Regions from separate parts of the Bacillus sp. CPT56D-587-MTF genome, predicted to be linked through region 4. Evidence: predicted binding sites of a transcription regulator. Region 4 holds the regulator's gene; each other region holds the start of a gene.
What was found. Region 4 encodes Rex, which represses fermentation and respiration genes when NADH is low (regulators of the CRP and FNR family bind a similar motif). Its sites were predicted from a motif close to TTGTGAAATATTTCACAA; they were not measured.
Positions count from the first base shown of each region.

Region 1 (7,995 bases), 200 kb from region 4:
GGTGGTGCGGTTTGGCTTGATCCTGAAAAAACGACACCGTTTGAATTTTACCAGTTCTGGGTAAATACAGATGACCGTGACGTCGTTAAATACTTGAAATACTTTACGTTCTTAACGAAAGAGCGTATTGATGAATTAGCGGTTAAGGTGGAAACAGAGCCTCATAAACGTGAAGCACAAAAAGTACTAGCAGAAGAAATGACGAAATTCGTTCATGGAGAAGAAGCATTCCTGCAAGCTGTGAAAATTACAGCAGCGTTATTTAGCGGAGATATTAAATCGTTAACAGCTGATGAAATTGAACAAGGTTTTAAAGAGATGCCAACATTCCAGTCTTCAAAAGAGACGAAAAACATCGTAGAGTGGCTAGTTGATTTAGGAATTGAACCATCTAGACGACAAGCGCGTGAAGATATTAATAACGGAGCGATTTCTATGAATGGTGAGAAAGTAACAGATGTGGGTACGGATGTTACTGTAGAAAATTCATTTGATGGACGATTTATTATTATCCGTAAAGGGAAGAAGAATTACAGCCTTGTGAAGTTAGGCGAATAGTTTGTGTGAAAGGATGGGAGTAGGAAGAATACTTCCATCTTTTCGTATACACAATTTGGACATAAAATAATCAGTAAATTTAGATAATTAAAAGGGTTATACGATTCTTCTGCCGAATAAATAAGTTAGAGAAAATTACGGATAAAAATAGCCCGAACCATGCAGGGCATGATTCGGGCTTATATTCAGATTAGTAAGCTAAGCTGAATAGACCTTTAATGTGTGATAAGTAACGAACGTTACTTGCTTCTTTCATTAATGATGCTGGTAAGCCTTTAAGTGGAGTATTGCTTGCTCCAATTGTAGCAACCGCATCTTTACGTCCTAGACTAGCAAGTGTTCCAGAGTTTACAGGTGCGAACTCTTCGAATGCTTTGCCTTCTAGTGCTGCGTATAAGTTGTATCCAATTAACTCACCCATTTGCCAAGCGATTTGTGCAGTTGGTGGGTATGGACGTCCGTCTGGAGCGAAGACAACAGCGCTGTCTCCAGCAACGAATACGTCTTTGTGAGAAGTAGATTGTAGGTATGCATCAACTGTTGCACGTCCACGGTTAACTTCAAGACCTGATTCACCGATTAATGGGTTACCTTGTACGCCGCCCGTCCAAACGAATGTGTTAGCAACAAGTTTTTGACCGTCTTTTAAGTCGATTTCGTTGCCAGCAACGTTTGTTACAGGAAGACCAGTTAAGAATGTAACGCCGCGCGCTTCTAGGCTAGTAGTTGCACGTTCGATTAAGTGGTCTGGTAATACTGGAAGGATTTTTGGACCTGCTTCAACAAGAAGAAGTTTCACTTCTTTTGGATTTACGCCGTGGCTTTTTGCAAGTTTAGGCATAATGTCAGCAAGCTCACCAACTAGCTCAACGCCAGTTAATCCGCCACCACCTATTACGATTGTAGCATCAGCTTCGTTTTTCGTTTTCGCGTATTCACGAATACGGTCTTCAACGTGTTTGTAGATTTTATTCGCATCAGCAGCAGATTTTAATACCATGCTGTTTTCTTCTAGTCCTGGAATACCGAAGTAAGCAGTTTTACTTCCTAAAGCAACTACAAGTGCATCGTAAGATAAAGTAGTGCCGCCAGCTAGTTTGATTTCTTTGCTATCAACTGAGAATGACTCAACTGTTGCGATTTTAAGATCGATATCTTTACCTTTGAAAAGCTTTGTAAGTGGCATTGCAACTGCTTGCTCAGACACGTTACCAGCTGCAAGGCGGTGTAGTTCAGTGATGATTTGGTGCGTTGGGTATTGGTTAATCACTGTAACTTGTGCTTCTGATTTACTGTAATATTTACGTACGTTTAAAGCGGCAAGAAGACCGCCATAACCAGCGCCTAAGATGACAATTTGTTTTGACATAGTATGATATCCCCCGTCTTTACTAATTGTTGTTATAAGTTAACTTATTTATTGTTACGTTCTGCACTAATTTGAAGATATGCGTTCACAAGGCGGAACATTTTTTGTGCTTGTGGATCTTTTAATAATTTTAATAGACCGAACAGGCCGATAACTTCGTTGCTTTCGTCAGCACGATTTTTCGCTTCGATTGCAGTAGCAGCCATGCTTTTCACTGTATCTTTTACAGGTTCTACAAGCTCTGTGATTGCACCAACAGTGTCGCTTTTTAATACTTCATCAGTAGCAACAGTTTGAGCGAAGTCATAAGACTTAGTTAAAATGTTAACAAGCTCAGTTAATTTTGGAAGCTGTTCTACTAGTGTTGTTAATGATTCTTGTACCTCAGGTTTTAACAACTGATCAAGTACATCAAGTTGTCCTTGGCTAGCAGAAATTTGTACAGTTTCTTGTTCTGGCTTTGTTTGAGTCATAGTTTCTGGCATCTCCAATTCTCCTTTACGATAGCAATACTCTTATTTTTTATAAGTAAGATAGTAAACGGTTACGAAACTTTATACAAAGTTTCACAAAACACAATAAAATGCCTTTAAATTTATGACAGCAAGTAAGCTGACATAAATCTAAAACCATAACGTCTTACTTATTATTTATGAACTGTCCGATACATGGCTTGTCCGCATAATGGAAAAGCTCCGTTACCGGAAAGTGTATATAATATATATCCTATATTATATACTATATACACCTATGTTAACATAAAAATGATTCCTAATTATTTGATATTGAGTGTATAACGTAGTGCTGACAAGGTATGAAAGCGTATAAAATATTTTGTTTCAGTTAGAAATGTACATATATATATAGAAAAAAAGGAAAAAACGAACAAATTCATGTTCGTTTTTTCCTATTATTCACCTTCTGCAATTAGCATCGATGTGTTACCTTCTTTTTCAAGATGGCATTCGCCCCAAGAACAAAGAGAGTCAAGAATGGATTCTAAAGACCAACCGTAGTCGGTAAGAGAATATTCTACTTTCGGTGGGACTTGGTTGTATACTTTTCTTTGAATGACCCCGTCGTCTTCTAATTCACGTAATTGCTGTGTTAACATTTTTTGTGTAATACCAGGCATGGAACGTTTTAGTTCACTCGTTCTCTTTGTACCTTTCGTTAAGTGACAAAGGATAACAACTTTCCATTTGCCGCCGATAACTTCTAAAGTCGCCTCTACAGGAATATTGTATTTCTTCATATGAAACCCTCCCTTTTTGAGTAAAGTAAGTTTAATAATACAAATGTTACTTTTTAGTACCTATAGCACTTTAAAGTACGTACTTTTTATTATGTTAAATATGTTTCATAATAGCACATGTAAGAGGCAAATGAGTAGTACGGTACCAAAAAGTGACTATGTTACTTTTTAGTGCCTATCGTACTTTAAAGTGCGTTCTTCAAAAAAGGAATGAAACCATTCATAATAGCATTTGTAAGTATGAAATATATTTTTTAGAAGATAAAAGGGCCTTTTTATCATACTATTATGATTGGATTTCTTGTAATAAGGAGGAATTCAATTGAGTTCATATACAGTACCATCTTCGGAAGCTCAGACGAGCCGAAGAAGTATGTTTGCTTTATTAGCGCTAGCAATTAGTGCGTTTGGGATTGGTACGACCGAGTTTATTAGTGTCGGTTTACTACCATCTATTTCAAAAGATTTAAATGTTTCGGTTACAACAGCCGGTTTAACGGTTTCCTTATATGCGTTAGGAGCGGCAGTAGGAGCTCCTGTTTTAACAGCGTTAACGGCTAGTATGTCGCGAAAGACATTATTAATGTGGATTATGGTTATTTTCATTATTGGTAATGGCATTGCGGCGGTAGCAACAAGCTTCACTGTATTAATTATCGCAAGAATTGTATCTGCGTTTGCACATGGTGTGTTTATGTCAATTGGATCTACAATTGCAGCTGCAATCGTACCAGAGAATAAACGTGCTAGCGCAATTGCGATTATGTTTACTGGATTAACAGTTGCGACTATTACTGGTGTGCCAATTGGAACATTTATCGGTCAACAATTTGGCTGGAGAGCGTCATTTATGGCGATTGTTGTAATTGGAATTATTGCTTTCATCGCAAACAGTATACTCGTCCCATCTAATTTAAAAAATGGTGTACCTGTATCGTTTCGTGATCAATTTAAATTAATTAAAAATGGAAGACTATTACTTGTTTTCATTATTACTGCACTTGGATACGGCGGTACATTCGTAACATTTACGTATTTATCTCCGTTATTACAAGAAGTAACAGGATTTGAAGCAAGTACTGTTACTATCATTTTATTAGTGTATGGAATCGCAATTGCGATAGGGAATATGGTCGGCGGAAAATTATCGAATCATAATCCGATTCGAGCGCTATTTTACATGTTCTTGATTCAAGCGATTATATTATTTGTTTTAACATTTACAGCGCCATTTAAAGTAGCTGGATTAATCACAATTATTTTCATGGGACTATTCGCATTTATGAATGTTCCGGGGCTACAAGTATATGTAGTTATATTGGCAGAGCGCTTTGTTCCGAGTGCGGTTGATGTTGCTTCAGCAATTAATATTGCCGCATTTAACGGAGGGATTGCTTTAGGTTCTTATATAGGTGGCCTTGTAACGAATTCATTAGGATTAATCCATACTGCTTGGGTAGGTGGCCTTATGGTAGTAGCCGCTGTTATTTTAACAGCGTGGAGCATGACATTAGAAAAAAGAGATCAAGTAAAATAAAAGGAGAGAAAATAAAATGAAAAACTTACAAAGTAAAACAGTATTAAGTAATGGTGTAGAAATGCCTTGGTTCGGTTTAGGTGTATTTAAAGTAGAAGAAGGACCAGAACTTGTAGAAGCAATTAAATCAGCAATTAAAGCAGGATACCGCAGCATCGATACAGCTGCAATTTACGGAAATGAAAAAGCTGTAGGTGAAGGAATTCGTGCAGGTATTGAAGCGACTGGTATTGCAAGAGAAGAATTATTTATTACTTCAAAAGTATGGAACGCAGATCAAGGGTATGAAACAACAATCGCTGCATACGAAGAGAGTCTAAAAAAATTAGGACTAGATTATTTAGATTTATATCTTGTTCACTGGCCTTCAGAAGGAAAATATAAAGATACATGGAGAGCGCTAGAAACACTTTATAAAGAAAAGCGCGTACGTGCAATTGGTGTAAGTAACTTCCAAATCCATCACTTACAAGATGTAATGAAAGATGCAGAAATTAAACCAATGATTAACCAAGTAGAATACCACCCTCGTTTAACACAAAAAGAACTACAAGCTTTCTGTAAAGAACAAGGTATTCAAATGGAAGCATGGTCACCACTAATGCAAGGTCAATTATTAGATAACGAAACATTACAAGAGATTGCTGAGAAACACGGTAAAACAACAGCTCAAGTTATTTTACGTTGGGATCTTCAAAATGGAGTAATCACAATTCCAAAATCAACGAAAGAACACCGTATTATTGCAAACGCTGATGTATTTAACTTTGAATTAACGAAAGAAGATATGGAAAAAATCGATGCGTTAAATCAAAATCATCGCGTTGGTCCAGATCCTGATAACTTCGATTTCTAAGATTAAGGTAAGAAAAAAGAGTGTTGGGAAACCCTTTAGGGTTCCCAACACTCTGGAATCTTTTTTGATTTTAGCGAATAAAAACAACATAAAATAATAGAATTTTAAAAAATAGCCCTCCACCTGACCCTTTTTGGTCAGGTGGAGGGCTATTTTTTTCATGTTTTGACAAGCTGCGGTGAGATAAGCTTGCATTTGGACAGACTTCAGCCCTCGAAACCGGGCATAGCGGTAGCCATGTAGTTCTTTGGCGTCTGCAAAGCTTCGCTCTATAGTGGAACAGCGTACTTTATACAACCTTTTCCCTGTAGCTGTTAGCTTGTTTTTTCTAGCAATATCCTTATATTTCTCCCACACATGATGAGTGATAACTTTTTGTTTTTGTTTCTTTGAAAAGCACACCTCACGTAACGGACAAACAGCGCAGTCTTCTGGATTCGATTTGTATTGACGGTATCCTTCACGATCAGTTGTTACATATTCTAGAATACATCCCATCGGACAAGCGAAAACATTCATTTCTTCTACATATTTAAATTGGCTTTTCGGTACTTCTTTATTCCGTTTTCCAAATCGGCGATACCCCATCACCATAAATATATTCCGTTCTGATAGTTTCTTACAGATATATCCTGTAAAATAGCCAGCATCAAGGGCAACAGCTTCTACTTTGAAGTCGAATTTATCAATCTGAGCTTGGAGGCGTGCTAAATACGGCTCGGAATCTGCCATATTTCCAGCCGTTACATAGGTATCTGTAATAATATTGTACTTCGCATCAGTCGTACGATGATCCAAGAAATGAAAACCATTTGGTTTTCCATCTCTCATTAAAAATCCACTATCTGGATCCGTTGTACTTATACGAGTTTTTTTGGTAGGGGTATCACTTTCCTTTCTAGGTTTTAATTCTTTTTTCCATGTACCTCACGATCTTCGATTACCGCAGCTTCTAGCTCGTCTATATAAAACTTTGCTTTTTCTTTTTTATATTTATGTACAAATTTATTTTTATTGGCATTGGCCTTAATATGTGTAGAATCTGTCATCAGTGCACGTCCTCCTACCATCCGGTGCTCCGTCGCTTGTCTCACAATCTCATCAAAAATTTCTTCGAAAATATTTGTATGAATAAAACGAGTACGACGATTCCAACTGATTGTAGAGTGATCCGGAATAGTATCCGATAGAGAAAACCCTAAAAACCAACGGTAGGCAATATTCGTTTTAATTTCCTTTTCCAATTGACGCTCAGAACGAATACCGTAAAAATATCCAATAAACATCATCTTAAATAAAACAATAGGATGAATGGACGGGCGTCCATTGTTTTCACAGTAATAAGGGCGTAACTTCTCTTCAATAAAATCAAAACTAATTGTCGCTTCAATTGCACGAAGGAAATGATCTTGTGGAACCAACTCTTCTACAGAAACAGATACACGCTCATCACGATGATTTTTTAAAGCACCCATCATAAAAAATCTCTCCTTTTCCTCTTTTTTATCAGTGTTGACACATAAAAAGAGGTTCAGACACAAAAACAGGCTGTGGAGAAGACTTTCTCCACAGCCTGGAAAAAAGAGTGCTTAAAAGCACTCTTTTTTTGTGCATAAAAATAGTTTCTAAATAAATACTACTTAGTATTAAGTTTGTTATTAAGGGGCTGTAAACATGAATATAAAGCAATCGTTCAAACTTTTAGCTATGTTTTTAAGTGTTTTATTTGTGTTATTCCCACTTCAAAAAGCATTCGCAGAAGTGATGGACCATACAAAGTATCAAATGGATTGAAGTTATAGTAAGTCCAAGAAGAAGCCAATTCGAACAGAGCTTATTAAAACGGCAGATGGTAAAATTGCTTTTTGCTTAAATGTAGATTTGAAATCTCCAAGCGGTCAAGATTTACCGGAAATGGGGAAAGTGGATATTAATGTGTACCGTGTACTATTGAATGGATATCCACAAAAGAGTCCACAAGAATTAGGGGTATCTGATTGGAGAGAGGCGCATTACGCAACGCAGCTTGCAGTATGGAATGCGTTAAAACAAATTGATGTTAATGATTTAGATTTCCGAAATAAAAATGTAGAAAAGGTAACGAAAGATATCGTTGCAAAAGCAAGTGCTAGTGAAGAACTACAAGAAATTACGATGAGTGTAACTCCTACAGAAGAACAAGAAGCAGTCTTAAAAAATGATTTCTTTGAAACAGGCTTATATACAGTAGAAACAAATGCAAAAAGCGGAACGTATAAAGTGCAAGCAACAGGTGCACCAGCGGGCGTGAAATTTGCAAATGAAAAAGGCGAAACAAAAACAGAATTTAATGTAGGAGAAAAGTTCCGCATTTTAATTCCGAAACAAACACCAGCTGGTGGATTTAGCTTTAAAGTATCAGGAAATTTAACGAAATTACA
Region 1 covers NZ_JBYTEF010000001.1:4,710,979-4,718,973, reverse strand. Annotated here, with positions in the region: gene tyrS (tyrosine--tRNA ligase) at 1-558, shown strand, start outside; gene AC3WVZ_RS24400 (NAD(P)/FAD-dependent oxidoreductase) at 749-1,927, opposite strand; gene AC3WVZ_RS24395 (DUF1641 domain-containing protein) at 1,972-2,412, opposite strand; gene AC3WVZ_RS24390 (winged helix-turn-helix transcriptional regulator) at 2,838-3,182, opposite strand; gene AC3WVZ_RS24385 (MFS transporter) at 3,556-4,719, shown strand; gene AC3WVZ_RS24380 (aldo/keto reductase) at 4,736-5,575, shown strand; partial or broken gene AC3WVZ_RS24375 (IS1182-like element ISBth7 family transposase) at 5,684-7,053, opposite strand; partial or broken gene AC3WVZ_RS24370 (thioester domain-containing protein) at 7,250-7,995, shown strand, end outside.
Region 1: a site for Rex is predicted at 2,482-2,499, ahead of AC3WVZ_RS24395 (DUF1641 domain-containing protein). Genes of this name have one in related genera too.

Region 2 (7,995 bases), 3.1 Mb from region 4:
CAGCTGCAAATAAAACTTTCTTGCCGTGCAATGGTTTACGTTCTTTCCAAGAGATTTGATTCCGCAAAGTAACAACATCACCAACAATTGTCATAGAAGGATTAGAAATATTTTCGTTTTTGACAATAGAAACAATGGTAGACAGTGTCCCTGTGACAACGCGCTGTTTACCAGTTGTACCCCATTCAATGACTGCTACTGGCGTATCTTCTTTTTTTCCTGCTTGTAGTAAGTTTTCACAAATTGTAGGTAAGTTTTTTATACCCATGTAGTAGGCAATCGTGTCGCTATTGTGAGATGAATTATATTTTCCATGATCGGTTAAGGGACCTTTTGCATGTCCGGTTAATAAAGTGACACTATTACTGTAGTCACGGTGGGTGAGGGGAATACCTGCATAGCTACTAGCGGCGATGCTAGATGTAATGCCTGGTACAATTTCATATGGAATATTTGCTGCTGCTAAAGTTTCTGCTTCTTCACCAACACGGCCAAAAATAGATGGATCTCCGCCTTTTAATCGGACAACAATTTTGCCCTCTTTCGCAAATTGAAGAAGGTGTGCGTTAATTATTTCTTGTCGCATAATATGATTCTTTGGCATTTTTCCGCAATACATAAGTTCACATGTTTGTTTTGTATAGCTAAGAAAGAAAGGGTTTAGTAAACGGTCATATAAAACAATATCTGCACGTTTTAAACACTCTATCGCTTTTTTTGTAATAAGCCCTTCATCACCTGGTCCTGCACCAACTAAATATACATATCCGTTCATAATTGCACCTCATCAATTTTTATTTAAAAGGAAGCCAGAGGAGGCTTCCTTTCGAAAATTACATGTATAAATAAATGTCACCGTCAATAACTTCTACTTCGTATGTTTGAATACAGCCGTCATCAGGTTTTTGAACTTCACCTGTTAGTAGTGAGATTTTCCAATCATGCAGTGGACAAAAGACGAATTCTCCAGACACAATCCCTTCTGCTAACGGTCCGTTTTTATGAGGACAACGATTTTCTACAGCTCGAATATCGCCATTTGAAAGGCGGAATAGGGCGATAGACATACCTTTCATTTGCACTTCTTTACCGATTTGAATAGCAAGATCTTCCGCACGCATAACTTTTATTTTTTCTTTCGTGTGTATCATTTAGATCACAGCTCCTTATTTCACAGTTTCTACTTCATACATCGCTTTTAATGATTTCGTTTCTAGTGCTTGTCCCCATGCTTCCGTATATGTTCTACGAGCTGTTTGGAAACGTTCATTTAACGTAGTAACCATACTTGCATCTTGTAGTATTTCTTTTATGTGATCGAAGCCTAAACGTTCTGTCCAGTAGGCGGTACGCTCTCCGTAAATACCAGTTTCACGATAATATTGCATGTAAGCTGCAGCGATGCGAAGGACATCATCTTCAGTAGGGACAATCATTACAAAATCAGCTTCACGTACTTCTGTACCACCATTTCCGCCAATATAAAGTTGGTATCCATTTTCGACACAAACAACGCCAAAATCTTTCGTCAGTACTTCCGCACAGTTACGCGGACAGCCCGTTACACCCATCTTCATTTTATGAGGTGTATCTACCATTTCTAATGATTGTTCAAGGAGCATACCAAGTCCTAATGAATCTTTCGTACCGAAACGGCAGAAGCGAGAACCAACACATGATTTTACATTACGAAGCGATTTTGAATATGCATATCCAGAAGTCATATTTAAGTCAGCCCATACGTTAGGTAAATCTTGTTTCTTGACACCGTATAAGCCAATTCGGCTTGCACCGGTAATTTTCACAAGTGGAACATCATACTTCTTCGCAACTTCAGCAATTTTCATTAAATCATCAGCTGTTGTAACGCCTCCGTACATACGTGGAATAACAGAGAATGTACCATCGTGCTGGATGTTACCATTCATTCTTTCATTAACGAAACGGGACGATTTATCATCTTCATATTCTTCTGGAATCGCCATACGTAAATAGTAGTTTAAAGCAGGGCGGCATTTCGAACAGCCGTCTTCATGTGCAAAACCAAGAACATTTCGTACTTCTTTTGGAGATTTTAAGCCTTTCTCGTGAATGGCTGCTACGACTTCATCACGGGATAAAGGTGTACATCCACACATACCGGCAGATTGCGCTGAGGCATCAAAAGCATCTCCAAGTGTATGAGATAAAACTTGTTCCACAAGTGGACGACATTTACCACAAGAACCTGCGGCTTTCGTACAGCCTTTAACTTCTTCAAAAGTCGTTAACTCTTGTTCTAAAATGGCGTGAACGATTGAACCTTTCGTAACACCATTACATCCACAAATCGTGTCATCCGCACTCATTGTAGCAACGTCAAATTCACTTTCTTCACCAGCTTTGTGAAGAAGGGAAGCTGGTGTATATTCTTGTATATCTTCTTCCTTCTTTAACATGCTAAAGAGACGTGTACCGTCAGCTGTGTCACCATATAAAACGATACCGACGACTTTATTATCACGAATTAATACTTTTTTATAGGAACGTTTACATTCATCAAAGATTGATATTGCTTTCGTTTGATCATCTTCATAAATTTGACCAGCAGAGAATAAATCACAACCTGCAACTTTTAATTGCGTACCGACGATACTGCCCGAATATCCATCAGTTTGTAAATTTGTTATATGTTTTGCTAGTATCGCACCTTGTTCATAAAGAGGAGCAACAAGTCCATATGCGATACCGTCATGCTCTGCACATTCTCCAACTGCATAAATGGACTCATCATTTGTTAGCATATAGTCATTGACTACAATACCGCGATTTACAATTAAACCGGCATCTTTTGCTATTTGCGTATTTGGGCGTATTCCGACAGCCATTACGATTAAATCACAATCTACAACTTCACCATCTTCAAATTGAATGCCCTCAACATGGTCTGTACCAAGAATTTTTACAGTTTTCTTTTCCATTAGAAATTTCATGCCTTGCGCTTCTAAATCTTCGCGCAGAAGAGAAGCTGCTTTCGTATCTAGTTGTTGCTCCATTAAGTTTGGCATTAAATGAACAACATGTACGTCCATCCCTAAGTCAATAAGACCTCTTGCGGCTTCTAAACCAAGTAACCCACCACCAATGACAACAGCCTTTTTCTTTTCATTAGCGGTATCAATCATAAATTGTGTATCTTCAATTGTTCGAAATCCTGTTACACCAGGGAGAGTGGAACCTTCTACAGGCAAAATAAAAGCACTAGAACCTGTTGCGATAATGAGTTTGTCATATGTAAGAGTACGATTCTTTTCTGTAATAATAATTTTTTCTTCTCGGTTAATACTTTGAACTTTTTCATTTGTATACAAAGTTATTTCGTTTTCTTCATACCAACTGTATTCATTCATAATGATATCTTGCATATTTGTTTTGCCTTGTAAAACATGAGAGAGCATAATACGGTTGTAGTTTGGATGAGGTTCATCTCCAAAAATAGTAATCTCATATGAATCACTATCATGTTTTAATATTTCTTCCATACAGCGTATGCCAGCCATACCATTTCCGATCATAACTAAACGTTTTTTCATTTTCGTTTCCCCTTTTTCTGTGAAATGTTGAACAAAGGATTATGTTTTTATTATAGAAAATCAAAAAAGGAAGAGATGTGATGTTTATCACATTTTTATAATGATTCACAAATTGTTAAAATTCGGATTTATTCGAGAGGGATGTGTATAGTCTTTACCAAATGAAAGAGCAGGACATAAGTATGTATACTCATGTCCTGCTCTTTATTTATGCTCTCGTAATGGCACGTGGAAATAAAATATTATTTTCTAAATGAATGTGCTCAAATAAATCAGACTCTAGCGCTTCAAGACGTTGGTAAACAAGTCGATAAGTACCGCAAGCTCCTTCTGGAGGAGTAAAGTCATTTGTAACTTTACGAAGTTCTTTAATAATGTTGCCTGCGTGGTTATGTTCATTTTCCAACTCATCTACTATTTTACGTAATTTCACATAGTTTTCGTCAATTGGATTTTGTTCAAATTCTAAAATTAATGGGAAATCTTCTGTTTCTTCTTTAATTAAATGCTGTTCTAATTCCATCTTTAATTCGTGAAATAGCTTATGAATTTGAGCTAAGTGAGGCTGACTTGCTCCGTGGACGCGTAATACTTTCGTCACATACGGACTTAACTGTGGTAATTCTTCATTTAAATAGCGATGATGCTTATTTATAACATAATCAATCAATTCACGATAAGAAGCATTTTTCCAATCAATTTCAGATTCATTTAATCGTTTCGTATTATGATAAAGCGTATTTAATTCTGTAAGTACTTCTGTTGCTGATAAATTTCTTTCATGAATTGCATCAATAAGTGGTTTATTACCACCACAACAAAAGTCTATTCTATATGATTTAAAAAGATTACTAGCTTTTGGAAATTGTGTAACAATCTCACCGACAATAGAAGTTTCAGTAAATGTATGTTCCATATGAATGCCTCCATAAAGTTTGAATGTAATATCTAAATTAAGAATAGCAATAAATGAAAAACAATGTGGTGATTGAAATCACTTATAATGTGTCAATTTTAAGGATAATCAAATGAGTTTTATAAAAGGAAGAGGGAGAGGGAATTCGTCATAATAGTTTCTGATAATAAAAAAGAAGCTTACTAGAAGCTTCTTTTTTACTACTATTTTTCACATGCAACTCCATCGCCATCACGATCAAGATGTGAGTCATAACCTGGTTGTCCTTTATATAGAGGAGCTTTCCCGGCAGCTCTAACTGCGGCACAATTTTTGTAATATGCACTACTAGTATTTCCTGAAGCAGGTTGTGTTTGAGCTTGCTATGCTTTTTGCTCTTCTTGTTGCTTACGAGCTTGTTCATCAGCCTGACGTTTTTGCTCTTCTTGTTGCTTACGAGCTTGCTCATCAGCTAGGCGTTTTTGCTCTTCTTGTTGCTTACGAGCTTGCTCATCAGCTAGGCGTTTTTGCTCTTCTTGTTGTTTACGAGCTTGTTCATCGGCTAGACGTTTTTGCTCTTCTTGTTGTTTACGGGCTTGTTCATCAGCCTGACGTTTTTCATCCTCTTGCTTACGAGCTTGTTCATCGGCTAGACGCTTCTCATCTTCTTGCTTTTGAGTTTTTTCGTCCGCCTCTTTTTTCTTTTCGCTATCTTTCTGTTCTTCATTGTTAGAAGCAACTTTTGTACTAGTTGCTGTCGTTTTTTCAGAAGAAGGATCTGAAATACCTGATAGCGCAACAAAAATGACAAATAATACGGCTGTAATAATAAATTGTTTTTTCGCTACACCTGTTTTCTTAATAACAGATAAGATTGCTAGAACAAGGAAGAATATAAATAGAATGAAACTTAAAGTAGAAAAAAACTCGACGACGGGGTGTTCCGATTTTGTTGTACCGGCCGTTATTAATATAATAGAAATCATAAAAAGAATAACGGTAGGACGTCCATATTGTTTTGCTTTTCCATTTTTCTTAAAGAATGAAATAATACATAAGATTAAAAGAATAAAAGCAATAAAAAATAAAGCTGCACCAATATTACTTAAAATCGTCATTTTCATACCTCCATTTGTAAGATTCTTCTTATTGATTATATAGGAACTTATTGGATATTACACGTTTTATATAAATTTAGAAAGTTAATATTTTTACTAGACTTATAAACATTTATTTTATATATAGGGAAAAATAGATATATATCCTATTACGTTTTGAAAGAGATTTCATAAATTATAGTATATCGATTGAAAGGAGGAGATTTGAATGGAATTTCAATTGTTGGTAACTTGTATATTACAAGAAGGTAATGCTTACTTTTTAGTAACGAAGGTAGACGATGTTATTACGTTAAAAGTACCGATTACTGCGGGAGTAGCAGGTTTATTTTTAGCTTTAGGTGTACCAAGATGTTCTTAATTTAAATCTCTATAGTAGAAGGGGAAGGGACATGCCTTCCTTTTCTACTATTACATAATATAATTATGTAAACTTAAATATCATATTTGTGATAGCACGTTTGAAATGGACATGCATATACTATAATGTTTCATTGGATGTTAGCGGTGAAAGGTAGTTTTAATAAGTACATCCAGTGATGTTTTTAAGTTATGAAAATAAAAGAGGTGCTATTATATATGAAAAGAAAAACATTTGATATTCCAGTTACATTGCGAAGAGAGTGGTTTTTACTAGAGTTAGCTTATTTAACGAAAAAATATGGAATTGAAATTGCAACTAGCAAAATGGATGCTGCACCGTTTTTAAGAGATCAAGTTACAGAATCAAAGATAGGGAAAGGGTTACAATACGATAAATATGATGATGAATATATAATTGAAAATTAAAGGGTAACAACAAAATTAAATTAATTTATAACAAAATATAAAATAAAGCAGATTCTAAATATAGAATCTGCTTTATTATGAAGTACTTGTAGTCAACTAACCTCTTTCTAGTGTTTTTCCTACATATTTCTCTTGCGTTATTCCAAAAGATTCAAGAAGAATGCGAGCATAATCTTTAGATTCTATTGGTCGTTTATTTTTAGTGCCTTTAAAGGTTTCTGTATAATTTTTATTTGTTAATGATATGTGACCATAAGTAGTTAATTTACAAGTGATAGCCCCTTTATTAAAAGGAGATTCTTTATGCTCTACAATCACTTTTTGAATGTTATTCACTTTTTTCTCATCTATTGGATCTACAGTGAAAGCATAGCCTATTTTCCATTCATTTGAAGGTTCAGATTGTAAGAAACTTGTAGATTCTCCGTTAGCTCCTTTTCTCATTTCTAAAATATGAGTACCTTTTCGAGTATTTCGCTTACGAATTCGATATTCTCCTGTTTGAGAGGAGATGACTTCTCCGTTAAAAGGGACTGGATGTAAAGGGAGATGAGATGCAAAACCTGCATCCACAACATAATCTTTACCCTCATGACTTAATATGATAATGACATGACCATCATCGGGTTTCCATTTATTATCGTACAGATCATAAACAGTACCGGCTACTTTGTATACTTGAAACCCACAATCAATTAAAAAATAATACAATAAGGAGTTTAATTCATAACAAAGTCCACCTCGTTTTTGAATAAGTAACTTTTCTATTAAGTTATCTTTTGAGATATTTTTAATAGTACCAGCCATAATATCAAGATTTTCATAGGGGAGAATCATTCCCATTTTTAAGAGAATTTCATCTAAATCATCAAATGTTATTTCTTTTGCAGGAATTTTTAAGCGTTTAAAAAACTCCTTTTGTAAATTGGTCATCATAAAGTATTCTCCTTTCTTTTTACAGAATTTTCTTCTGCTCACCGATAGGTTAGTACTTCTAAAAAGTTAATTCAAGTGCGCGGAAATTATCATAATATATGTTTCTGGAAATGTGATTGTTTTTTCTGAAATTTCAGTTTAATTTTTAATCGTAGGAAAGTCTTATAATATAAGCTCCTTTAAAATTAGTTTGTATTTAATGAAAAGAAAGTACAGATCTTTATTATATTTTTAAATAACTAACTAGTAATAAAATGTTTTTTTTACTAAAATTTTTTCAAGATTTGTATGCTTTATATAAACAATATTGATTTAAAAAATATCTGGATGTAGCTAAGTTAACAATTATTGAGAAACTTTTTTGTCGTATTCTATCAAAAGGAAGAGGTAGAAACAAAGAGAATAACGAGAGTTAAGGAAGAGGGTATACAACTAGTAACCTTCTAAAAATAGGGCTAACATCTTTTTAAAATAAAAGATTAGCTATTATTAAGGAAGGGAAAATATAAAATATTATAAAGAAAACCTTCTTTCAAAAAAATAGGGGGAGTAATATGCGACTGATGAGAAGATGCGTGGCCTTACTAATTGTATTTTTTATCATGGCTCCAACGATTAGCACAAATGTACAGGCAGAAGTTGTAAAAGAGCTTGGAAAGGGGTTTCCTGATACAGAAGTATTCAC
Region 2 covers NZ_JBYTEF010000001.1:1,819,886-1,827,880, forward strand. Annotated here, with positions in the region: gene AC3WVZ_RS09475 (uroporphyrin-III C-methyltransferase) at 1-775, opposite strand, end outside; gene nirD (nitrite reductase small subunit NirD) at 834-1,151, opposite strand; gene nirB (NADPH-nitrite reductase large subunit) at 1,167-3,572, opposite strand; gene ric (iron-sulfur cluster repair di-iron protein) at 3,781-4,488, opposite strand; partial or broken gene AC3WVZ_RS09495 (excalibur calcium-binding domain-containing protein) at 4,692-5,585, opposite strand; gene exsG (exosporium protein ExsG) at 5,794-5,946, shown strand; gene AC3WVZ_RS09505 (hypothetical protein) at 6,165-6,374, shown strand; gene AC3WVZ_RS09510 (arylamine N-acetyltransferase family protein) at 6,471-7,310, opposite strand; gene AC3WVZ_RS09515 (esterase/lipase family protein) at 7,865-7,995, shown strand, end outside.
Region 2: a site for Rex is predicted at 3,648-3,665, ahead of nirB (NADPH-nitrite reductase large subunit). Genes of this name have one in related genera too.

Region 3 (7,995 bases), 390 kb from region 4:
TCAAGATCAAACATTCTCAGTTATGTCCTTAAACTCATTAATAGAAGGAAATATTAAACCTGGTGCATTCTTAAATGAACGCGGATATTTAGATGAAAAGTTCGATTATACAAAGCTTGGCGTAAAAGTATATGCGACTGATTCTTACCGTCATAAGTTTGAAGGCTCACTAGATAAATACGGATACTTCAAACTAAATGGACTTCCAGTTAATAAACGCGACTATAACTTATATGTAGAGGTGCCAGGACATTTAACAAGCCGCCTAACAACGAAACTTGGTACTGAAAAAGACGGTAAGTTGCTTGGCCAATATTATTATGCAAGACCTGACGAAAACCTTGCCGGCGATGTAAATGGTGATAAAGTAATCGATATTAAAGATGCTGAAATCATTGCTAGCAACTATGGTAAAAAAGGACTAACTGTAAAAGACGGAGATCTTAATAAAGATGGTATTGTCGACGAAAAAGATATTCGCTTCGTTGAAAAGAACTTCTTGAAAAAAGGGCCAGATGCATCTAAATCACAAACACCTGTAGAAAAATCAAAAAGCGGTACACTGGCAGATATTTTAAAGAAATTAGGATTAACGCCTAAAAAATAATAAAGTGAAACTTTAATCAATTGAGGTTTTACTGCCCGGCAAATAGCGGAATAATAAAGAGCACTCTACGTAAAATAGAGTGCTCTTTCAGGCTGTGGAGAAAGTCTTCTCCACAGCCTGTTTTTGTGTCTGAACCTCTTTTTATGTGTCAACACTGATAAAAAAGAGGAAAAGGAGAGATTTTTTATGATGGGTGCTTTAAAAAATCATCGTGATGAGCGTGTATCTGTTTCTGTAGAAGAGTTGGTTCCACAAGATCATTTCCTTCGTGCAATTGAAGCGACAATTAGTTTTGATTTTATTGAAGAGAAGTTACGCCCTTATTACTGTGAAAACAATGGACGCCCGTCCATTCATCCTATTGTTTTATTTAAGATGATGTTTATTGGATATTTTTACGGTATTCGTTCTGAGCGTCAATTGGAAAAGGAAATTAAAACGAATATTGCCTACCGTTGGTTTTTAGGGTTTTCTCTATCGGATACTATTCCGGATCACTCTACAATCAGTTGGAATCGTCGTACTCGTTTTATTCATACAAATATTTTCGAAGAAATTTTTGATGAGATTGTGAGACAAGCGACGGAGCACCGGATGGTAGGAGGACGTGCACTGATGACAGATTCTACACATATTAAGGCCAATGCCAATAAAAATAAATTTGTACATAAATATAAAAAAGAAAAAGCAAAGTTTTATATAGACGAGCTAGAAGCTGCGGTAATCGAAGATCGTGAGGTACATGGAAAAAAGAATTAAAACCTAGAAAGGAAAGTGATACCCCTACCAAAAAAACTCGTATAAGTACAACGGATCCAGATAGTGGATTTTTAATGAGAGATGGAAAACCAAATGGTTTTCATTTCTTGGATCATCGTACGACTGATGCGAAGTACAATATTATTACAGATACCTATGTAACGGCTGGAAATATGGCAGATTCCGAGCCGTATTTAGCACGCCTCCAAGCTCAGATTGATAAATTCGACTTCAAAGTAGAAGCTGTTGCCCTTGATGCTGGCTATTTTACAGGATATATCTGTAAGAAACTATCAGAACGGAATATATTTATGGTGATGGGGTATCGCCGATTTGGAAAACGGAATAAAGAAGTACCGAAAAGCCAATTTAAATATGTAGAAGAAATGAATGTTTTCGCTTGTCCGATGGGATGTATTCTAGAATATGTAACAACTGATCGTGAAGGATACCGTCAATACAAATCGAATCCAGAAGACTGCGCTGTTTGTCCGTTACGTGAGGTGTGCTTTTCAAAGAAACAAAAACAAAAAGTTATCACTCATCATGTGTGGGAGAAATATAAGGATATTGCTAGAAAAAACAAGCTAACAGCTACAGGGAAAAGGTTGTATAAAGTACGCTGTTCCACTATAGAGCGAAGCTTTGCAGACGCCAAAGAACTACATGGCTACCGCTATGCCCGGTTTCGAGGGCTGAAGTCTGTCCAAATGCAAGCTTATCTCACCGCAGCTTGTCAAAACATGAAAAAAATAGCCCTCCACCTGACCAAAAAGGGTCAGGTGGAGGGCTATTTTTTAAAATTCTATTATTTTATGTTGTTTTTATTCGCTAAAATCAAAAAAGATTCCAGAGTGTTGGGAACCCTAAAGGGTTTCCCAACACTCTGAAAGAGCACTCTACGTAAAATAGAGTGCTCTTTTTCTATAAACGACCCTTATCCAGCAAAAGGGGTATATTGGGGATATACAAGGGAAACCGGAAAAGGAATTTATATTAAATTATATAAGTTCAGAGGTAAGAAGCAGTTTCCCACCTCTGAACTATTTAGCAATTATTATAGTACTGGTGCCATTGTTTCTTTTAATACTTTTACAGAATGAGCGAACTTCGCTTTTTCATCTTCATTTAGCTCAAGTTCTACGATTTCACGTACACCTTCGCGGTTAATTACAGCTGGAACACCTACGTAAGCATCTTTCTCGCCGTATTGACCTTCAAGGTATGCAGATACAGTTAATACGCTGTTCTCGTTGTTTAAGATTGCTTTAGTTACACGAAGTAGTGACATACCGATTCCGTAGTAAGTTGCACCTTTACGCTCGATGATATGGTAAGCTGCATCACGTACGTTTTCGAAGATTTTGTCTAAGTCTTCTTGTTTGTACTGTTCGTTGTTAGCTAAGATTGTTTCTAATTTTTGTACACCGATAGTAGCGTGGCTCCATACTGGAAGTTCAGTGTCACCGTGTTCACCAACGATGTAAGCATGAACGTTACGTGGATCTACATCTAAGTAGTCACCTAACATGTAACGGAAACGAGCAGAGTCTAAAGTAGTACCAGAACCGATTACGCGCTCTTTCGGTAAACCAGATTCTTTCCAAGTTACGTAAGTTAAAATATCAACTGGGTTAGTTGCGATTAAGAAGATTCCATCGAATCCGCTATCCATAATGCCTCGAACGATTTGTTTAAAGATCTTTGTATTTTTCTCAACTAAGTCTAAACGAGTTTCACCTGGCTTTTGTGGTAACCCAGCAGTGATAACAACTAAATCTGCATCTTTACAATCTGCATAGCTACCGCTCCAAACTTTTGTTGGTGATGGAGAGAATGGTACCGCATGGCTTAAGTCCATTGCTTCCCCTTCTGCTTTTGCTTCATTAACATCTACTAATACGAATTCTTCAGCTACACCTTGGTTGATCATTGAGTAAGCGTAACTACAACCTACAGCTCCTGTTCCTACTAATACTACACGATTGATACCTTTTTTCATGGTAATTTCCCCTCTCTATTGTTCACGTATATTTTTTTATGATTGTTTAAGTAATTAATTAAAATACTAATTTAATGTTGTTTAACTTCTTTACATTCATATTGTAGCACGTATTATTGTGAATTACTTCACAAATTATGACCTATTTGTGAACTTTTTCACATAGAGTGTAAAGTTATTGGAATAGGTGTGGAATCCATTTCAATGGAGGCGTTTTCTTTAGATTGTGAAAGGGATTTTCTTGTGGTTTTTGTCGGTAAGTGAAATTATACCAGCGATTTTTAGAATATATCGACCGTAACTCCAAATATATCAGCGATTATTAAAATTTATCGATCGTAACTCAAATTATATCAGCGATTTTTGCAATATATCGACTTACCGACAAAACTCGACAATACTGACAACATAAAAAAGCTGTCTTCAGTAGATCACAGCTATTGAGAGAAAGCAGCTTCTTCTATATATTATTTATTTTCCACAGTAGCTCCCAGATGCATTTTCATCGGTTTCTCCAAGTGTAGGAGGCTACAGCCATACAGCTGGGGTAAAAGTTCAAGTTGAAGTTAATTCCTTCATATTCATACAGGTCCAAATAATTAACATGATTGTATTTACGGCTCTCTATGTACCCAACTGCAACAGCGAATACTTCATATTTCTTCTATTGCATAAAAAAGCAGACTATCCAAAGTCCATTTTTATACAACAAAAAAGAGATAGCAGATTATGCTATCTCTTTTAGTATGACCCGTACGGGATTCGAACCCGTGTTACCGCCGTGAAAGGGCGGTGTCTTAACCACTTGACCAACGGGCCAGTTCTGGCAGAGAAGAAGGGATTCGAACCCTCGCACCGCGTTCGCGATCTACTCCCTTAGCAGGGGAGCCCCTTGAGCCACTTGGGTACTTCTCTATAAATATGGCTCCGCAGGTAGGACTCGAACCTACGACCGATCGGTTAACAGCCGATAGCTCTACCACTGAGCTACTGCGGAACAATTATGGTGGGCCTAAATGGACTCGAACCATCGACCTCACGCTTATCAGGCGTGCGCTCTAACCAGCTGAGCTATAGGCCCATAATTGAAAAGCGGGTGAAGAGAATCGAACTCTCGACCAGAGCTTGGAAGGCTCTTGTTTTACCACTAAACTACACCCGCATTAAATTGTAAATGGTGAGCCATGAAGGACTCGAACCTTCGACCCTCTGATTAAAAGTCAGATGCTCTACCAACTGAGCTAATGGCTCATTTTGAAAGTGGTGCCGACTAGAGGACTTGAACCCCCAACCTACTGATTACAAGTCAGTTGCTCTACCAATTGAGCTAAGTCGGCTTGCGTTTTCAAAATGGTGGCTCGGGACGGAATCGAACCGCCGACACGAGGATTTTCAGTCCTCTGCTCTACCGACTGAGCTACCGAGCCTTTATGTAAAAATGGCGGTCCCGACCGGGGTCGAACCGGCAATCTCCTGCGTGACAGGCAGGCATGTTAACCACTACACCACGGGACCATTTGGTTGCGGGGACAGGATTTGAACCTGCGACCTTCGGGTTATGAGCCCGACGAGCTACCGTGCTGCTCCACCCCGCGATGATAAAATATTTACTTTAGAAAAAATGGAGGAGGTAGAGGGATTCGAACCCCCGCGCGACTCTCGCCGCCTGTCGGTTTTCAAGACCGATCCCTTCAGCCGAACTTGGGTATACCTCCGAGATATATACGTCTAATGGTGGACCTTGTAGGACTCGAACCTACGACCGGACGGTTATGAGCCGTCTGCTCTAACCAGCTGAGCTAAAGGTCCTTTATGGTAGCGGCGGAGGGGATCGAACCCCCGACCTCACGGGTATGAACCGTACGCTCTAGCCAGCTGAGCTACACCGCCATAAATGATATTAATATAAGTGGAGCCTAGCGGGATCGAACCGCTGACCTCCTGCGTGCAAGGCAGGCGCTCTCCCAGCTGAGCTAAGGCCCCATGTTTTTTAGGAATATCGGGAAGACAGGATTTGAACCTGCGACCCCCTGGTCCCAAACCAGGTGCTCTACCAAGCTGAGCCACTTCCCGTTAATAAAAGCGCGCCCGAGAGGAGTCGAACCCCTAACCTCTTGATCCGTAGTCAAACGCTCTATCCAATTGAGCTACGGGCGCATATGGTGCCGAGGGCGGGGGTCGAACCCGCACGGTGGTCACCCACCGCAGGATTTTAAGTCCTGTGCGTCTGCCTGTTCCGCCACCCCGGCATGTCATATTGAAAATTGGAGCGGAAGACGGGATTCGAACCCGCGACCCCAACCTTGGCAAGGTTGTATTCTACCACTGAACTACTTCCGCAAGACATGTATGAGTTATTTAATTAAAAGTGCGGGTGAAGGGAGTCGAACCCCCACGCCAAAGGCGCCAAATCCTAAGTCTGGTGCGTCTGCCAATTCCGCCACACCCGCATATTAATTTATTTAAGAAAAATGGGGCGACTGATGGGAATCGAACCCACGAATGCCGGAGCCACAATCCGGTGCGTTAACCACTTCGCCACAACCGCCATGATTTCTGGTGCCGACTAGAGGACTTGAACCCCCAACCTACTGATTACAAGTCAGTTGCTCTACCAATTGAGCTAAGTCGGCTAAATGGTGGAGGATGACGGGATCGAACCGCCGACCCCCTGCTTGTAAGGCAGGTGCTCTCCCAGCTGAGCTAATCCTCCATTTGCCTGGCAACGTCCTACTCTCACAGGGACAAGGTCCCAACTACCATCGGCGCTAGAGAGCTTAACTTCCGTGTTCGGTATGGGAACGGGTGTGACCTCTCTGCCATCATTACCAGACTGTATTCATTTAAGACAAGAATATAAAAAACTCATTTACTTTCGAAAGTCAACAAGTTTTTTATATTCTTTCAAAACTAGATAACATTGCTACATATTATATGGTTAAGTCCTCGATCTATTAGTATTCGTCAGCTCCACATGTCACCATGCTTCCACCTCGAACCTATCAACCTGATCATCTTTCAGGGATCTTACTAGCTTACGCTATGGGAAATCTCATCTTGAGGGGGGCTTCATGCTTAGATGCTTTCAGCACTTATCCCTTCCGCACATAGCTACCCAGCTATGCCCTTGGCAGAACAACTGGTACACCAGCGGTGCGTCCATCCCGGTCCTCTCGTACTAAGGACAGCTCCTCTCAAATTTCCTACGCCCACGACGGATAGGGACCGAACTGTCTCACGACGTTCTGAACCCAGCTCGCGTACCGCTTTAATGGGCGAACAGCCCAACCCTTGGGACCGACTACAGCCCCAGGATGCGATGAGCCGACATCGAGGTGCCAAACCTCCCCGTCGATGTGGACTCTTGGGGGAGATAAGCCTGTTATCCCCGGGGTAGCTTTTATCCGTTGAGCGATGGCCCTTCCATGCGGAACCACCGGATCACTAAGCCCGACTTTCGTCCCTGCTCGACTTGTAGGTCTCGCAGTCAAGCTCCCTTATGCCTTTGCACTCTACGAATGATTTCCAACCATTCTGAGGGAACCTTTGGGCGCCTCCGTTACACTTTAGGAGGCGACCGCCCCAGTCAAACTGCCCACCTGACACTGTCTCCCGGGTCGATAAGACCCGTAGGTTAGAATTTCAATACAGTCAGGGCGGTATCCCACCAGCGCCTCCACCGAAGCTAGCGCTCCGGTTTCAATGGCTCCCGCCTATCCTGTACAAACTGTACCAAAATTCAATATCAGGCTACAGTAAAGCTCCACGGGGTCTTTCCGTCCTGTCGCGGGTAACCTGCATCTTCACAGGTACTATAATTTCACCGAGTCTCTGGTTGAGACAGTGCCCAAATCGTTACACCTTTCGTGCGGGTCGGAACTTACCCGACAAGGAATTTCGCTACCTTAGGACCGTTATAGTTACGGCCGCCGTTTACTGGGGCTTCAGTTCAGAGCTTCGCTTACGCTAACCCCTCTCCTTAACCTTCCAGCACCGGGCAGGTGTCACCCCCTATACTTCGCCTTACGGCTTCGCAGAGAGCTGTGTTTTTGCTAAACAGTCGCTTGGGCCTATTCACTGCGGCTTTCCGTTAAGAAAGCACCCCTTCTCCCGAAGTTACGGGGTCATTTTGCCGAGTTCCTTAACCAGAGTTCTCTCGCACACCTTAGGATTCTCTCCTCGCCTACCTGTGTCGGTTTGCGGTACAGGCACCTTTTATCTCGCTAGAAGCTTTTCTTGGCAGCGGGGAATCAAAGACTTCGCTCCATAAGGAGCTTCCCCATCACAGCTCAGCCTTTACGATAAGCGGATTTGCCTACTTATCAGCCTAACTGCTTGGACGTGCACAACCAATCGCACGCTTCTTCTATCCTTCTGCGTCCCTCCATTGCTCAAACGATAAAGAGGTGGTACAGGAATATCAACCTGTTGTCCATCGCCTACGCCTGTCGGCCTCGGCTTAGGTCCTGACTAACCCTGAGCGGACGAGCCTTCCTCAGGAAACCTTAGGCATTCGGTGGACGGGATTCTCACCCGTCTTTCGCTACTCATACCGGCATTCTCACTTCTAAGCACTCCACCAGTCCTTCCGGTCTGACTTCACTGTCCTTAGAACGCTCCCCTACCA
Region 3 covers NZ_JBYTEF010000001.1:4,521,329-4,529,323, forward strand. Annotated here, with positions in the region: gene AC3WVZ_RS23310 (S8 family serine peptidase) at 1-607, shown strand, start outside; partial or broken gene AC3WVZ_RS23315 (IS1182-like element ISBth7 family transposase) at 794-2,163, shown strand; gene AC3WVZ_RS23320 (L-lactate dehydrogenase) at 2,424-3,368, opposite strand; tRNA gene AC3WVZ_RS23325 (tRNA-Glu) at 4,116-4,187, opposite strand; tRNA gene AC3WVZ_RS23330 (tRNA-Ser) at 4,193-4,283, opposite strand; tRNA gene AC3WVZ_RS23335 (tRNA-Asn) at 4,291-4,365, opposite strand; tRNA gene AC3WVZ_RS23340 (tRNA-Ile) at 4,373-4,449, opposite strand; tRNA gene AC3WVZ_RS23345 (tRNA-Gly) at 4,460-4,530, opposite strand; tRNA gene AC3WVZ_RS23350 (tRNA-Lys) at 4,544-4,619, opposite strand; tRNA gene AC3WVZ_RS23355 (tRNA-Thr) at 4,630-4,705, opposite strand; tRNA gene AC3WVZ_RS23360 (tRNA-Phe) at 4,720-4,795, opposite strand; tRNA gene AC3WVZ_RS23365 (tRNA-Asp) at 4,808-4,883, opposite strand; tRNA gene AC3WVZ_RS23370 (tRNA-Met) at 4,887-4,963, opposite strand; tRNA gene AC3WVZ_RS23375 (tRNA-Ser) at 4,991-5,083, opposite strand; tRNA gene AC3WVZ_RS23380 (tRNA-Ile) at 5,101-5,177, opposite strand; tRNA gene AC3WVZ_RS23385 (tRNA-Met) at 5,182-5,258, opposite strand; tRNA gene AC3WVZ_RS23390 (tRNA-Ala) at 5,279-5,351, opposite strand; tRNA gene AC3WVZ_RS23395 (tRNA-Pro) at 5,368-5,441, opposite strand; tRNA gene AC3WVZ_RS23400 (tRNA-Arg) at 5,452-5,525, opposite strand; tRNA gene AC3WVZ_RS23405 (tRNA-Leu) at 5,529-5,617, opposite strand; tRNA gene AC3WVZ_RS23410 (tRNA-Gly) at 5,634-5,708, opposite strand; tRNA gene AC3WVZ_RS23415 (tRNA-Leu) at 5,738-5,818, opposite strand; tRNA gene AC3WVZ_RS23420 (tRNA-His) at 5,841-5,916, opposite strand; tRNA gene AC3WVZ_RS23425 (tRNA-Thr) at 5,926-6,001, opposite strand; tRNA gene AC3WVZ_RS23430 (tRNA-Val) at 6,006-6,081, opposite strand; rRNA gene rrf (5S ribosomal RNA) at 6,086-6,201, opposite strand; rRNA gene AC3WVZ_RS23440 (23S ribosomal RNA) at 6,303-7,995, opposite strand, start outside.
Region 3: a site for Rex is predicted at 3,485-3,502, ahead of AC3WVZ_RS23320 (L-lactate dehydrogenase). Genes of this name have one in related genera too.

Region 4 (7,995 bases):
GCTGGTCATATTTATGCGAACCGTTTAGTAAAAGAAGTTCAATTCCCGTTATTATCACTTGTTGTATCTGGTGGGCATACAGAACTTGTTTATATGAAAGAACATGGTTCATTCGAAGTAATTGGTGAAACACGAGACGATGCAGCTGGAGAAGCATATGATAAAGTAGCTCGTACGTTATCTATGCCATATCCAGGTGGTCCTCATATTGATCGCCTTGCACATGAAGGAGAACCGACAATTGATTTGCCTCGTGCATGGCTAGAACCGGATTCGTATGATTTTAGCTTTAGTGGATTGAAATCAGCAGTTATCAACACTGTGCATAACGCAAAACAGCGCGGTATAGAAATTGCACCAGAAGATTTAGCGGCAAGTTTCCAAGAAAGTGTAATAGATGTACTTGTAACGAAAGCAGCTCGTGCAGCAGAAGCTTATAATGTAAAGCAATTACTTCTTGCTGGTGGAGTAGCTGCTAATAAAGGACTTCGTGCGCGATTAGAAGAGGAATTTGCACAAAAAGAAAACATTGAATTAATTATTCCGCCGCTATCTTTATGCACAGATAATGCAGCGATGATTGCAGCGGCAGGGACAATTGCTTATGAACAAGGTAAGCGTGCAACATTAGCCTTAAATGCAAATCCAGGATTAGATATTGAAGCATAGTTATACACATAATTAACCACAGGTTGTGGATAAAACCCATATTATCTGTTGATAATGTGGGTTTTATTGTGTATATAAAATGTTGATAACTTTTTTACTGACTGTGGATAATGTGGAAAAGTTATTTTGATGTTTATTTTATAAAGGTGGATATGTGTATAAACTTGTGGATAAATAGGTTGATGTCAGACCTTTGAATTTGTTCTTTTTCGGGAAATAAAAAGCAAGAAGATATCCCCGAAAAACATTTTGAAACATCTCCCCATTATAGAAGATGCTAATATTGTCAATCTTTGTCGTTAAAAAGATATTTCGTGTCGAATTGTTAATATATATAGGGTTACAATAGATATATTTAAAAAATCGTTAGTATATTCTAAGTTACGATAGATATATTCAAAAAATTGTTTAAGTACTAAAAAAAGATGTCACATAGTCAAAAATCCTGACTTATGAGACATCTTCCTTATTTAAATATGCTTATACATGCAGCTCTTCCCATTCTGCCATACAAGTTTCAAGTTGTTCTTGTAGCGTTTGCTTTTTAGTTGTAATTTCACTAGCTTTTTCATAATCTGCATATATTTCTGGTAAGCAAAGTTGATCTTCTAACGTAGCAATTTCTTCTTCTAATTCCACTATACTTTGTTCTAGCTCTTCAATTTTTCTAGTGCGTTGACGCTCTAGTTTTTTACGCTCTTTTTCTTCTAAATAATTTAATTTCTCTTGTGCAATCACCTTTTGAACAGGAACGTCACTTTCTTGCTGTTCAAGTTCTGCACGTTCAATCATTTCATTTTTCTTTTCAACGTAGTAATCGTAATCCCCTAAATATTCCTGTGCACCTTCTGTTGATAACTCAACCACAGTTGTTGTTACACGGTTAATAAAGTAGCGGTCATGTGAGACGAATAGAAGAGTCCCTGGGTAATCAATTAAAGCATTCTCCAAAATCTCTTTACTATTTAAATCAAGGTGGTTCGTAGGCTCATCTAGAATTAACAAATTTGACTTTTGCATCATAAGTTTTGCAAGAGCTAATCGAGCTTTTTGTCCACCACTAAGGGAAGATACTGGTTTCAGTACATCATCTCCTGTGAATAAAAAATTCCCAAGTATAGTACGGATTTCTTTTTCCGGTTGCAGTGGATATTCATCCCATAGTTCATTTAAAACCCGTTTAGAAGATGTTAAGTTTGCTTGTTCTTGATCATAATAACCAACAGATACATTTGATCCGAAAGAAACATCACCATTTAATAGTGGTAACTTATTCACAATGGATTTTAACAATGTGGATTTCCCAATTCCGTTTGGACCAACTAAAGCAACACTATCTCCGCGAGTTAAGCGCATAGTTACATGTTCAATTATAGGGTTTCCATCATAGCCGATGGTTGCATCATTTACTTGTAAAACATCATTTCCACTTTGTTTTTCAATATCGAAGTGGAATGATGCTGACTTAGAATCCCCTAATGGTCTCGTTAATAATTCCATTCTGTCTAGTTGTTTACGGCGACTTTGAGCACGTTTCGTTGTAGAAGCGCGAGCTATATTCTTTTGAACGAAGTCCTCAAGTTTTGCGATTTCATCTTGTTGTTTTTCGTAACGTTTCATTTCTTGCTCATATAATGCTGATTTTAAGTCTAAATATTTACTGTAGTTACCAACAAATCGTCTGCTTTCTTTATTCGAAATTTCATATACTTGTGTAACGAGTTTGTCTAAGAAATAACGGTCATGTGAGACGATTAATATTGCGCCAGGATAACCTTGCAAATATTGCTCAAGCCATGTTAATGTTTCGATGTCTAAATGGTTTGTAGGCTCGTCCAAAATAAGTAAGTCTGGTTTTGTTAATAATAATTTCCCGAGAGCTAATCTTGTTTTTTGCCCGCCGCTTAAAGTAGAGATCGTCGTCTGGTGCGTTTCAACTGGGAAGCCAAGGCCGCTTAAAATGGAGCGAATATCCGCTTCATATTGATATCCACCTTGATCTTTATAATTGAGTTGTAGTTGGTCATAATCAGCTAACAATCTTTCATATGTAGCTTCGTTTGAAAAGTTTTCTTCTTTTCCCATTTCTTGCTCAAGCCTTCGAAGTTTTGTCTCCATTTGCTGTAAGTGGGTAAAGACGGTTAGCATTTCATCCCAAATTGTTAAAGACGTTTCTAGTCCAGTATTTTGAGCTAAATATCCGATTGAGACATCTTTCGGTTTTATAATTTCGCCACCATCATGAGATAATTCACCAGCGATAATTTTTAATAATGTAGATTTTCCTGCTCCATTCCTTCCAACTAATGCGATACGATCTTTTGTTTGTACTTCCAATTTTATGTTTGCAAGAATCGTTTCTGCACCGTATAATTTCGAAAGCGCGTTTACTTGTAATAAAATCAATGTTTTCACCTCAAATAATTTCTTAACTTTGCCATGTTTATATTTCTCAATCATACTAAAAATAGTGTATAGTTTAAAATAAAGAGAGAATACTTCTTCTCTTTATTATACAAGGAATTTAATGAGTGCTAAACTTCTGTATTTGATTAAAGTATATGAATAAAGATAGGAAGAGAGGAGAGGTCATATGGATCAGCAAAAGATTCCACAAGCCACTGCTAAAAGATTGCCTCTATACTATCGATTTATCCAAAACTTATCTCTTTCTGGTAAGCAGCGTGTTTCATCGGCCGAATTGAGTGAGGCAGTAAAAGTAGATTCCGCAACAATACGAAGAGATTTTTCGTATTTTGGAGCGTTAGGGAAAAAGGGATATGGATATAACGTAAATTATTTATTATCATTTTTCCGCGAAACACTTGATCAAGATGATATAACACGTGTAGCACTTATTGGAGTAGGTAATTTAGGGACCGCTTTCTTACATTATAATTTCACGAAAAACAATAATACAAAAATTGAAATGGCATTTGATGTTAGTGAAGAGAAAGTTGGAACAGAAATCGGGGGCATTCCTGTATATCATTTAGATGAATTAGAAGAGAGATTATCAAATGATATACAAGTGGCAATATTAACAGTACCGGCTACAGTAGCACAAGCTGTAGCAGATAGATTAGCTGAAACAAGCGTGCACGGTATTTTGAATTTCACACCAGCGCGATTAAACGTATCAGAGAATATTAGAATTCATCATATTGACTTAGCTGTAGAGTTACAAACATTAGTTTACTTTTTGAAAAACTATCCACAATAAAACGCAGAGGAAGCGACCTCTGCGTTTTATTATTGTTTCTTCTTTGTGAATTTAACTAATATAAGGCGAAGTGCCAAATTAAAATCAATTGTTGCCATAACTGCAAATAGTATTGTCCACATATTCCAGATTGTATCTGTCACGTTCGTAATGGCGAAGCGTGTAAAGATACATCCAAGAAGGAAGTATAGTGCAGCCATGAACAATGGTGAGTTTCTCATACAAAAAATCCTCCGATAAAGCCTTGCATTTTTTCAGCTTCTTTAATCATTTCTTGAATTTGTTCATTGCTCATAAAAATTTGCCCAATAGCGACTAATGTATTCATCGCAACATGAGCTGCAATCGGAACGATAATACGTTTCGTCTTCACATATAAGAAGGCGAATACGAGCCCCATAGCAGTGTATACCAATAAGTGAGTAAAATCAAAATGAATTGTTGCGAATACAAGCGAACTAATGATAGCTGCGATAAAGAAGTTAAACTTCTTATAAAGCGTGCCGAATAGAATTTTTCTAAATACGATTTCTTCTAAGATAGGTCCAATTATAGATACAACAATAAGGAACCAAGGTATCGTTCTTGCGATGTCCATCAGTCTGTCTGTATTCTCAGATCCACGTGGAACCCCAAATACATACATTTCAATCATACCTGCAATGGATTGTGAGATGATTGCTAAGAAGAACCCGATAAAAATCCATCCAATAGTAGCTGGAACAGAAGAGCGCATTGGATCTAAATGCCTGTCACGAATATCTGTTCTAAGTAACCAAAGCACGATACATAATGCAATAAAGAAGCTAATGATTGCCCAGTGTCCCGTTATGATTTGTCCTTTTTCTTCAATGGTAAATCCTCTATTATCATAGAGTCCTGTTTTTAGGAGAAGTGGTAATCCAACAACGCCAGATAACTGCATTAAAATGTATGTAATGATAATCCACCAGTATTGTTTCTTCAAATGGTTTAACCATCCTTTCTAACTATAGTGTATGAGATAAGTTAGGATAACATGTAAATATGCTACCTACGATATAAACCTCTTGAATTATGTTTTTTTCGTAAATCCTTATTTGAAATTATAATAGAAGACAGGAGAAAGTTGTATGTGTAGCGAAAACAACTTAGGGTGTCCTTTCATATTGTAACATACGAGCAGTGGAAACAACGATTCATATAGTAAAGGCAGTATTGTATATAGAAAGTTTATATAGTGATTTGCGAAAAAATTATGATTTTTTTACTTGCAAAAGAAATTGAGATTATTTATTATTATAAGTGTGTTAGCACTCGGATGACTTGGGTGCTAATAAAAGAAATTTACATAACAAAATGAGGAGGTTATTGTTCATGCTAAAGCCATTAGGTGATCGCGTTGTAATTGAGCTTGTTCAAGCAGAAGAAAAAACAGCAAGTGGTATCGTATTACCAGATACTGCAAAAGAAAAACCACAAGAGGGTAAAGTTGTTGCAGTAGGTACTGGTCGAGTGCTTGAGAATGGTGAGCGTGTTGCTTTAGAGGTAGCAGCAGGTGATCTTATCATCTTCTCAAAATATGCAGGTACTGAAGTGAAATATGAAGGTACAGACTACTTGATTTTACGTGAAAGTGACATTTTAGCAGTTATCGGTTAATTATATAAATCTTAAAAAATCCAAGGGGGTCAATTATTATGGCAAAAGATATTAAATTTAGTGAAGAAGCACGTCGTTCGATGCTTCGCGGTGTCGACACTCTTGCAAACGCAGTAAAAGTTACGCTTGGACCAAAAGGTCGTAACGTTGTACTTGAGAAAAAATTTGGTTCACCACTTATTACAAATGATGGTGTAACAATCGCAAAAGAAATCGAATTAGAAGATGCATTCGAAAACATGGGTGCGAAATTAGTAGCAGAAGTTGCTAGCAAAACAAATGACGTAGCTGGTGACGGAACAACAACTGCAACTGTATTAGCGCAAGCTATGATTCGTGAAGGTCTTAAAAACGTAACAGCTGGTGCGAACCCAATGGGTCTTCGTAAAGGTATCGAAAAAGCTGTTACTGCTGCAATTGAAGAATTAAAAACGATTTCTAAACCAATCGAAGGCAAATCTTCTATCGCACAAGTAGCTGCTATTTCTGCAGCTGACGAAGAAGTAGGTCAATTAATCGCTGAAGCAATGGAGCGCGTTGGTAACGACGGCGTTATTACTTTAGAAGAGTCTAAAGGATTTACAACAGAATTAGACGTAGTAGAAGGTATGCAATTTGATCGTGGCTATGCATCTCCTTACATGATTACTGATTCTGACAAAATGGAAGCAGTTCTTGATAACCCATATATCTTAATTACTGACAAAAAGATTTCTAACATTCAAGAAATCTTACCAGTATTAGAGCAAGTGGTACAACAAGGTAAACCACTTCTTATCATTGCTGAAGATGTAGAAGGCGAAGCATTAGCTACATTAGTAGTGAACAAACTTCGTGGTACATTCAATGTAGTAGCTGTTAAAGCTCCTGGATTTGGTGACCGTCGTAAAGCAATGCTAGAAGATATCGCAATCTTAACTGGTGGCGAAGTGATCACTGAAGAATTAGGCCGTGACTTAAAATCTGCTACAGTTGAATCTTTAGGACGCGCTGGTAAAGTTGTTGTTACAAAAGAAAACACAACTGTAGTTGAAGGTGTAGGAAGCACAGAACAAATCGAAGCTCGCATCGGTCAAATCCGTGCGCAATTAGAAGAAACAACTTCTGAATTCGATCGCGAAAAATTACAAGAGCGTCTTGCTAAACTAGCAGGTGGCGTAGCAGTAATTAAAGTAGGTGCAGCAACTGAAACTGAGTTAAAAGAGCGCAAACTTCGCATTGAAGATGCACTTAACTCAACTCGTGCAGCAGTAGAAGAAGGTATCGTTGCAGGTGGTGGTACTTCACTTATGAACGTATACACAAAAGTAGCTTCTATCGTAGCTGAAGGCGACGAAGCAACAGGTATCAACATCGTACTTCGCGCACTAGAAGAGCCAGTTCGTCAAATCGCAATCAACGCTGGTCTAGAAGGATCTGTAGTTGTAGAGCGTCTAAAAGGCGAAAAAGTAGGCGTTGGTTTCAACGCAGCTACTGGCGAATGGGTTAACATGCTTGAGTCTGGTATCGTAGATCCAGCTAAAGTAACTCGTTCTGCACTTCAAAACGCAGCATCTGTTGCAGCTATGTTCTTAACAACTGAAGCTGTAGTAGCTGACAAGCCAGAACCAAATGCACCAGCAATGCCTGACATGGGCGGCATGGGCATGGGCGGCATGGGCGGTATGGGCGGAATGATGTAATTCCGTTTGTCCTAAAAAACATCCATTTCTATATAGAAATGGATGTTTTTTTATGTTTTTTAGAAAAGGAAATGAATTTCTGTAGAATTTTGTCGCTTTCTCTCTTGACCATATTGATACTTCATTGTTAGAATCTAGGAAGATAATATAAAACGATCCTTCATATATCCTCAATGATATGGTTTGAGAGTCTCTACCGGGTTACCGTAAACAACCTGACTATGAAGGCAGTGTGTCTTATATTTATAAAGAGCGGAGACTATCTTTCTTTATAAAGCCAGACCCCTGCCTTTTCTTTGTTATGAGACTAGAGGCGGAGGACTGGCTTTTTTTATTATATTGGTAATGCTTTTCGCCAAATTGGTGAAAATATTTATATACGAGAACTAACGTTGGGGTGATTATTTTGAAGAAACAACACGATACAATTATCGTTTTAGATTTTGGAAGTCAATACAATCAGTTAATAGCACGTCGAATTCGTGAGTTCGGTGTATACAGTGAACTTCATCCACATACAATTACTGCAGAAGAAATTAAAGCAATGAATCCAAAAGGGATTATTTTCTCTGGTGGGCCAAATAGCGTATACGGTGAAGGTGCATTACATTGTGATGAAAAAATCTTTGAACTAGGTTTACCAATCTTCGGTATTTGTTACGGTATGCAGCTTATGACGCAACAATTCGGTGGTAAAGTAGAGCGTGCAAATCACCGTGAGTACGGAAAAGCTGTTCTTAAAGTAGAGAACGAATCAAAATTATATGCGAACCTTCCAGA
Region 4 covers NZ_JBYTEF010000001.1:4,910,596-4,918,590, reverse strand. Annotated here, with positions in the region: gene tsaD (tRNA (adenosine(37)-N6)-threonylcarbamoyltransferase complex transferase subunit TsaD) at 1-669, shown strand, start outside; gene AC3WVZ_RS25450 (ABC-F family ATP-binding cassette domain-containing protein) at 1,150-3,075, opposite strand; gene AC3WVZ_RS25445 (redox-sensing transcriptional repressor Rex) at 3,263-3,892, shown strand; gene AC3WVZ_RS25440 (YdiK family protein) at 3,922-4,113, opposite strand; gene AC3WVZ_RS25435 (CPBP family intramembrane glutamic endopeptidase) at 4,110-4,859, opposite strand; gene groES (co-chaperone GroES) at 5,249-5,533, shown strand; gene groL (chaperonin GroEL) at 5,572-7,215, shown strand; purine riboswitch at 7,356-7,457, shown strand; gene guaA (glutamine-hydrolyzing GMP synthase) at 7,622-7,995, shown strand, end outside.